DNA from 2 places in the Streptomyces sp. NPDC007971 genome. Region 1 is predicted to be linked to the other one. Evidence: riboswitches for the same ligand, from Rfam matches in the RefSeq annotation. Region 1 holds a riboswitch; the other holds the start of a gene.
What was found. A riboswitch is a leader RNA that binds a small molecule or an ion and turns the genes downstream of it on or off. The one in region 1 is predicted to bind cyclic di-AMP.

Region 1 (3,897 bases):
CGCCGACGCGGTGAGCGGGCCGCACACGCGTGCCCCGCACCGCTGAGCCTGCGGCACGGGGCACGGGTGCAGGCCGTCAGGCCACCGACGCGATCCTCATCTTGATGTCGTCCGGCGACAGGGTGCCCTTCGCCGTCACATGGTCCCCGGAGGACTCGCCGCGCAGTCGGCGGCCGATCCACGGCACGAGGTACTCGCGGGCCCAGTGGACGTCGTCACGGCGGATCTCCAGGGTGCCCCGGGGCGGGAGCGAAGGCCATGCCTGCTCCGGGTCGGCCGGGACTTCGAGCCCCAGGGCCTGGCCGGCCCGCAGGGCCACGCGGGTGTGCCCCTCGGGCGACAGGTGCAGGCGGTCGTCGTCCCAGGCCCTGCGGTCCTGGACGGACTTGAGGGACCACAGGTCGAGCACGGGGCACCCGTACCGGTCGGCGATGGCGCGCACGTGCCCGTTGTAGGTGGCGATCTTGCCGCGCAGGTGCTTGAGCAAGGGGACGCCACGGGTGTCGAAGCCGGTCGTCACCAGGACCGTGCCGACGGCCTCGGTGAGCTGGGACACGGCCCGCTCGAAACGCTCGGCCACCTCGTCGGGGTCGGTGCCGGGCCGGATGATGTCGTTGCCGCCCGCGCAGAAGGAGACCAGGTCCGGGGCCAGTTCGACGGCCTGCTGAAGCTGGTCGGCCATGATCTGGTCGAGCAGCTTTCCGCGTACGGCCAGGTTCGTGTACACGAAGTCGCCCTCGGGCCGCCGGTCGGCGAGCAGCACCGCGAAGCGGTCGGCCCAGCCTACGAACGCCCCGTCGGGCCCGGGGTCGCCGACGCCCTCGGTGAAGCTGTCCCCCACCGCCACGTACGACCCGATCACTGATGTGTTGTCACTCTTCGAATCGTCTGCCACGGCGGACCATGATTCACCCTCGGATGTGACCTACGCGACCGTAATACGGGGTTGACGAGCGGTGACATAAGACACTTTTGAAAGTGACCGATCCCGGAATAAGGCCCTGGTCACAGGCGTTGACGGGCTGAACAGCCGTGCAGGACGCCGAGGGCCGGACCCGGGGATCGGGTCCGGCCCTCGGCGGCGTGTCAGGAAGGTGGGGCGAGGCGGTCGCCGGTGGCTCAGCCGACGGCGACGCCGTGCGCGCGGAGGTAGCCGACCGGGTCGACGTCCGAGCCGTAGTCCGGCGTGGTCCGGATCTCGAAGTGCAGGTGCGGGCCGGTCACGTTGCCGGTCGCACCGGACAGGCCGACCTGCTGGCCCTCGGTCACGGTCTGGCCGGCCGAGACGGACAGCTGGGAGAGGTGGGCGTACTGGGCGTAGTAGCCGTCGTTCAGCTTGATGACGACCTGGTTGCCGTACGCGCCGCCCCACCCGGCGGAGACGACGGTGCCGGCGGCGACGGCCTTGACCGAGGTGCCGGTCGGGACGACGAAGTCGACGCCGGTGTGGTACCCGCTGGACCACATGCTGCCGGGCACGTGGTAGCCGGTGCCGACGGTGGCACCGGTGACCGGGAGGGTGTAGCCGGTGTCGGGGGTGGTGGCGGCCCCGGAGGCCTGGCCGGCCGGGGACGTCTGCGCGGCGACGCCGGAACCGGAGGCCTGTGCACCGGCGTCCGACGACTGCGTGGCCTGCGCACCGGCGTCCGACGACTGAGAGGGCTGCGCACCGGCGTCCGACGGCTGATAGGTCTGCGCGGGCCGGGAGGGCCGGGCGGGCTCGGTGTGCGCCGGGGCGGCCTTCGCGCCGAGCGACAGCTTCAGGCCCGGGTGGATCAGCGAGGGGTTCTCGCCGACGGCCTGCCGGTTGTCCGCGTAGAGCCGGTGCCAGCCACCGCGGACGTTGTGCTCGTCGGCGATCTTCGCCAGCCAGTCGCCGGGCTTCACCGTGTAGCTGTGTGCGCCCGAATTCCGCTGCGCTGCAGCCTTTTTCACAGCCGCCTTTTCCGCGACGTCCTTTTCCGCGTGCGGAAGCGACTGCACGGCTTTTCCGGAAACTGTCTGGGGGGTGGCGGCGTGTGCTCCGGCGGCCCCCATGAGCGGCAGAGCCAGCGCGGCGCCGCCGGTTCCGGCGACGGCGATCGAGCGGGTGAAACGCCGGGGCTTCGGGCGTCGGTGCTTACCCTTCGCGGGCATGGCGCGTTCCTCTCCGGCGCCTGCGAGGTGAGCTGTCGGGTTCGGACTGGAGCTGTCCGGCCGCGCGCTGCACGGCTGCACCCCAAGCCTGTCGCGGAGACCGGGACAGGCTGTCGTACCTGGTGGGTCCCCCGCTCCTGCCGCGCACGGGTCATGGGTGTGGGGACTCCGGGCGGCGGCAGGATTCGGCGTTCCGTCCGGATTGATGGCGAACGTAAGCGAGCAAGACGCAGCCGGACAAGCGGCAGGTTCCCGGCGTAGGTTCCCGAGGTGATCGAATTCGGGAATTCACGGTCACCCTCCGTGAATTCCCCCGTCGGGAGCCCTTTCACATTCCGTCGCCCGTACGAGAATTACGTGGACATGACGCGCGACACACGGTCACGGATATGACGCTCCTCACGCGCCGGCGCGCCACATTCGCCCATTCCAGAGCGAGTTGCAATGAAGGCCTCAATTCAGGCAGAAGGCTCAGATGCGTCGAAGACGGAGAACTCTCGCATCCAGGTCACCCGTCAGCCCCGTGCGCAGTCCGTGGTGCAGCAATACGGCACCGCGGTGCACTTCGCCCGTTTCGCGGCATTCATACTGTGCGGCCGGATCGAGGCCCCGCAGCCGCAGCGCCGGTACCGGCTCGCCGTAGTGCTGCGCCTGGAGGCAGGCGAGGACCACGGTCTCGTCCCCGAGGACGTACTGCACGGCGCTCAGGCCACCCGTCGGAGGGCGCAGCCGGTAGAGGTCGCCACGCTGGACGACCGGACGGATCTCCTTGTAGAGGCTCACCCATTCGCCGGCCTCGGCCAGCTCCTCGGCGGTCCACTCGGTGAGGTCGCCGCCGACGCCGAGCACTCCGGCCATCGCGCTGACGAAGCGGAACCGAAGCGAGCTGACCCGCCCGTTGAGCTGCGCGTTCGGACTGTCGGTGACCCAGGCGGCCATGACCCGCGCGGGATGGATCTGACTGAAGCCGTGCTGGATGGCGAGCCGGTCGAGAGGGTCGGTGTTGTCGGAGGTCCACACCTGGTCCGTGCGGCTGAGCACACCGAGGTCGATCCGGCCACCGCCGCCCGAGCAGGACTCGAAGGCGACGTGGGGGTGGGCGGCACGCAGCCGGTCCAGCAGGGCGTACAGGGCGCGGACGTGGTCGACCCACAGGCGCTGCGGGTACGGCTCCCCCGACCAGCCGGCGTCGGTGAAGCAGCGGTTGAAGTCCCACTTCACATAGTCGATGGGCGCGCCGGACAGGAGGGTGTCCAGCTGTTCCCAGAGGTACTCCTGGACGTCCTCACGGGCGAGATTGAGGACGAGCTGATTGCGCAGCTCTGTCCGATTTCGCCCCACTTGATACTGAACCCAGTCGGGGTGGGCGCGGTAGTGGTCGCTGTCGGGGTTGACCATCTCGGGCTCGACCCAGATGCCGAACTGCATGCCGAGGCCGTGCACCTGGTCGGCGAGGGGCTTGAGGCCGTGCGGGAAGCGGTCGGGGTTGGGTGTCCAGTCGCCGAGCCCGGCCCGGTCGCTGGTGCGGGCGCCGAACCAGCCGTCGTCCACGACGAACAGCTCGACACCGATTCCCGCAGCCAGCCGGGCGAGGGCGGCCTGCTGCTCCTCGGAGATGTCGAAGGTGGTCGCCTCCCAGGAGTTGAACAGCACCGGCCGGTCCCGCTCCGCGTCCGGGACGACATGCGCCCGCTGGTAGGCGTGCCAGGCACGGCTGGCCCCGCCGAAGCCGCCGTCGCTCCACAGGCCCGCGAAGACGGG
Region 2 (3,897 bases), on a different contig from region 1:
CGTCAACCTCATCGGCAACGGCACCTACGCCCTGCTCACCCACCCCGGGCAGCGGCGCCGGCTGCAGTCGTCGCTGGCCTGCGGGGAGCGGGACCTCCTGGAGACCGGTGTCGAGGAACTCCTGCGCTACGACGGCCCCGTGGAGCTGGCCACCTGGCGGTTCGCCACCCGGCCGCTGACCATCGGCGGCCAGGACATCGCCGCCGGGGACCCCGTGCTCGTCGTCCTCGCCGCCGCCGACCGCGATCCCGAGCGGTTCGCCGACCCGGAGGTGCTGGACCTGTCCCGCAAGGACAACCAGCATCTCGGCTACGGCCACGGCATCCACTACTGCCTCGGTGCCCCCCTCGCCCGGCTGGAAGGCCAGACCGCCCTCGCCACCCTTCTCACCCGCCTCCCCGACCTGCGGCTCGCGGCCGACCCGGCCGACCTGCGCTGGCGCGGCGGGCTCATCATGCGCGGTCTGCGCACGCTGCCCGTGGAGTTCACGCCCGTCCCGTGATCACGCCCGCCCGGGCACGTCCGGCAGACATCAATTTTGTGATCTTCACGTGATCTACGCGGCATTAACTTGTGACAAGTGATCGTCTGCCTATACGTTCACCCATCAGCGTGGCGCCCAGCTTCACCTGCCACGCCGGTCCCGTTGTCGCACGAAAGGCTTCCGCATGCTCACCGGGAACGGTCGTCACCGTCGCCCCCGCCAGGCTCCGGCTCTCCTCGTCGCGGCCGGAGTGACCGGCTCCGCCATCGCCATCCCGCTCCTCGGCGCCGCGAGCGCCAACGCGGCCGACGGCACCACATGGGACAAGGTGGCCCAGTGCGAGAGCGGGGGTTCGTGGAGCGCGGACAACGGCAACGGGTACTACGGCGGCCTGCAGATATCCCAGGACGACTGGAACGCGTACGGCGGCTCGGAGTACGCCTACAGCGCCGACCAGGCCAGCCGTTCGCAGCAGATAGCCGTCGCCGAGAAGATCCTTGCCGACCGGGGCACCACCCCGTGGGCCACCTGCGCCCTGCTCTCCGGCCTGACCTCCAACTCCGGCTCCGTGAACGTCGACACGGGCCTCGGCGACTCCGACGCGCAGGGCTCCGACGCGCAGGGCTCCGACGCGCAGGGTTCGGACGCGCAGGGCTCCGACGCGCAGGGCTCGGACGCCCAGGGCTCCGACCACTCCTCCCAGTCCAAGCACTCGTCCGACTCCGGCGATTCTTCCGACTCTTCCGGTCTGCCGGATTCATCGTCTTCGTCGCCCTCGTCCGATTCCTCCTCGGGTGCGCACGCCAAGCCGTCCCCGAGCACCGGTAAGCAAGCCGGTTCCGATGGCTCCGACAAGACCGATGAAACCCCCAAGTCCGACAAATCCTCCTCGCCCGGCTCTCAGGGCGAGCAGGGGGGCGACTCGCCCACCGCGGACCCCGCCGGAGAAGACCCGGACAATTCCGGGCAGATCGATGGCTCTTGGAGCCTGGTCGACACCGGCGCGCTCAGCAGCGGCGGACGTCACCGCGGCGGGAGCGCGGACGAAAGCGCGACCACAGACGGTCGGAGCGATGCCTCCTTGGGCCGTCACGCCTCCCGTGACGCGAGCACCTACACCGTTCGTGAGGGCGACACCCTCGTCTCCATCGCCGACTCCCTTGACGTCGACGGCGGATGGTGCGGCCTGTATGCCGAGAACAAGAAGGCCATCGGCGCCGACCCGAACGACATCACTCCCGGTCAGACCCTGAATATCGGTGCGGAAAAGGGCGGAAAGTAGCGGGAGTTGGCGCCCCGCTTCATGCCTAATGTCCGGTTTGGCGAAAGTGTGGGATGAGTCTCAGAAGCCCTGATCGTCTTTGAAATTCCGCCGAGCGCATGGCTACGGTCGAGGCCGCTCGTCACCACGAGCCCCGGCAGTCGCAACGCCGAGTCCTGCCAGCGGTTGCCCGGGAACAGTCGTCGCGTCATGCGCCGTAGGCAGGAGCGGGGGACCCAAGGTAAGTGCCGGGCCCGGCAGTTGAGACTGCTGGAACCGGCTGGGGGTGAAGCCGTGCCTCTCCAGGAGGTGCGGCCGGGCAACTCAACCGGCCCGAACCCGACAGCTCACCTCGCAGGCGTCGGTGAGGGGATCGATCCATGCTGTTTTCCGGCAAGGGCAAGCACCGTCGTCCGTCCAAGGCCACCCGGGTCATCGCGCTCGCCGGTGTCACCGGCGCCGTCGTCGCCGCCCCGCTGATGGCGGCCGGCAACGCCTCCGCCGCCACCGCCTCCGAGTGGGACGCGGTCGCCCAGTGCGAGGCCGGCGGCAACTGGTCCATCAACACCGGCAACGGCTACTACGGCGGCCTGCAGTTCTCCGCCTCCACCTGGGCCGCGTACGGCGGCACCGCCTACGCCGCGCAGGCCAACCAGGCCACCAAGGCGCAGCAGATAGCCGTCGCCGAGAAGGTCCTCGCCGCCCAGGGCAAGGGCGCCTGGCCGGTGTGCGGCACGGGGCTGTCCAGCACCCCCTACGGCGGCTCCGCCCCCACCACCGAGTCGAAGAGCGCCCCGGCGAAGCCCGCCCCGGCGAAGCCCGCCGCGCCGAGCACGACCTCGCGCTCCACCGACACGCAGGCCGCCTCCCGCTCGGCCGAGCGCCCGGCCCCGAGCAAGACCGTCACCACCCCGACCGGCAAGAAGGTCAAGAAGGGCGACGGCGAGTACAAGGTCGTCAAGGGCGACACCCTCAGCACCATCGCCGAGAAGCACGGCGTCAAGGGCGGCTGGCAGAAGCTGTTCGAGCTGAACAAGGACATCGTCGAGGACGCCAACCTCATCTACCCGGGTCAGCAGCTGCACCTGAAGTGACACCGGGTTCCCACCGGAACCACAGCGCTCTCACAAGGCCGGCCCCCATTCCGAAGGCCTCGTGAGGGTCACCCCCCGTCCCCACGGGCTCCCCGCCCCGGCGCGTGTTCCCCCGTACGCGCCGGGGCGGGGTTGTTTGTTCTCCCGGCCCGGCTCGCCGCTCCGTTTCCCCACTCTTCAGCCGGACCTCATCCGGAAGCCTCTTTGTTCCGAGGGTGAACAATAGGTACCGTCTCCCTGTCCACGGGGCGGTCGGTCGATGGCCGACGCCCCCGGGACGGTTAGGCTCTAGTCGCAAGGCGCACCCGCCCCGCACAACCAGCGTCACATCCATGAAGGAGATGCTCGTGCCGTCCATCGACGTCGTCGTAGCCCGGGAAATCCTGGACTCCCGAGGCAACCCCACGGTCGAGGTCGAGGTCGGCCTCGACGACGGCAGCACGGGTCGTGCCGCCGTCCCGTCCGGCGCCTCCACCGGTGCCTTCGAGGCCATCGAGCTGCGCGACGGTGACCCGAACCGCTACCAGGGCAAGGGCGTGGAGAAGGCCGTCCTCGCCGTCATCGAGCAGATCGGCCCGGAGCTGGTCGGCTACGACGCCACCGAGCAGCGCCTGATCGACCAGGCCATGTTCGACCTGGACGCCACCGACAACAAGGGCTCCCTCGGCGCCAACGCCATCCTGGGTGTCTCCCTCGCCGTCGCCCACGCCGCCTCCGAGGCCAGCGACCTGCCGCTCTTCCGCTACCTGGGCGGCCCGAACGCGCACCTGCTGCCGGTGCCGATGATGAACATCCTGAACGGCGGCTCGCACGCCGACTCCAACGTGGACATCCAGGAGTTCATGATCGCCCCGATCGGCGCGGAGTCCTTCTCCGAGGCCCTGCGCTGGGGCACCGAGGTCTACCACACCCTCAAGAAGGTCCTGAAGAGCAAGGGCCTGTCCACCGGTCTCGGCGACGAGGGCGGCTTCGCCCCGAACCTCGGCTCCAACCGCGAGGCCCTCGACCTCATCCTCGAGGCCGTCAAGCAGGCCGGCTACGTCCCCGGCGAGCAGATC

Region 2: it holds a riboswitch for cyclic di-AMP, as region 1 does, so the genes downstream of both, ACFZCP_RS06375 (transglycosylase family protein) here and ACFZCP_RS17490 (peptidoglycan DD-metalloendopeptidase family protein) in region 1, are expected to answer to the same signal.

Annotation. Positions count from the first base shown of each region.
Region 1 is NZ_JBIBJK010000007.1:358,784-362,680, reverse strand. Features, by position in the region: gene ACFZCP_RS17500 (TetR family transcriptional regulator C-terminal domain-containing protein) at 1-14, shown strand, start outside; gene ACFZCP_RS17495 (GDSL-type esterase/lipase family protein) at 77-862, opposite strand; gene ACFZCP_RS17490 (peptidoglycan DD-metalloendopeptidase family protein) at 1,120-2,136, opposite strand; cyclic di-AMP (ydaO/yuaA leader) riboswitch at 2,141-2,337, opposite strand; gene ACFZCP_RS17485 (alpha-galactosidase) at 2,608-3,897, opposite strand, start outside.
Region 2 is NZ_JBIBJK010000002.1:566,089-569,985, forward strand. Features, by position in the region: gene ACFZCP_RS06365 (cytochrome P450) at 1-502, shown strand, start outside; gene ACFZCP_RS06370 (transglycosylase family protein) at 669-1,766, shown strand; cyclic di-AMP (ydaO/yuaA leader) riboswitch at 1,949-2,121, shown strand; gene ACFZCP_RS06375 (transglycosylase family protein) at 2,126-2,839, shown strand; gene eno (phosphopyruvate hydratase) at 3,181-3,897, shown strand, end outside.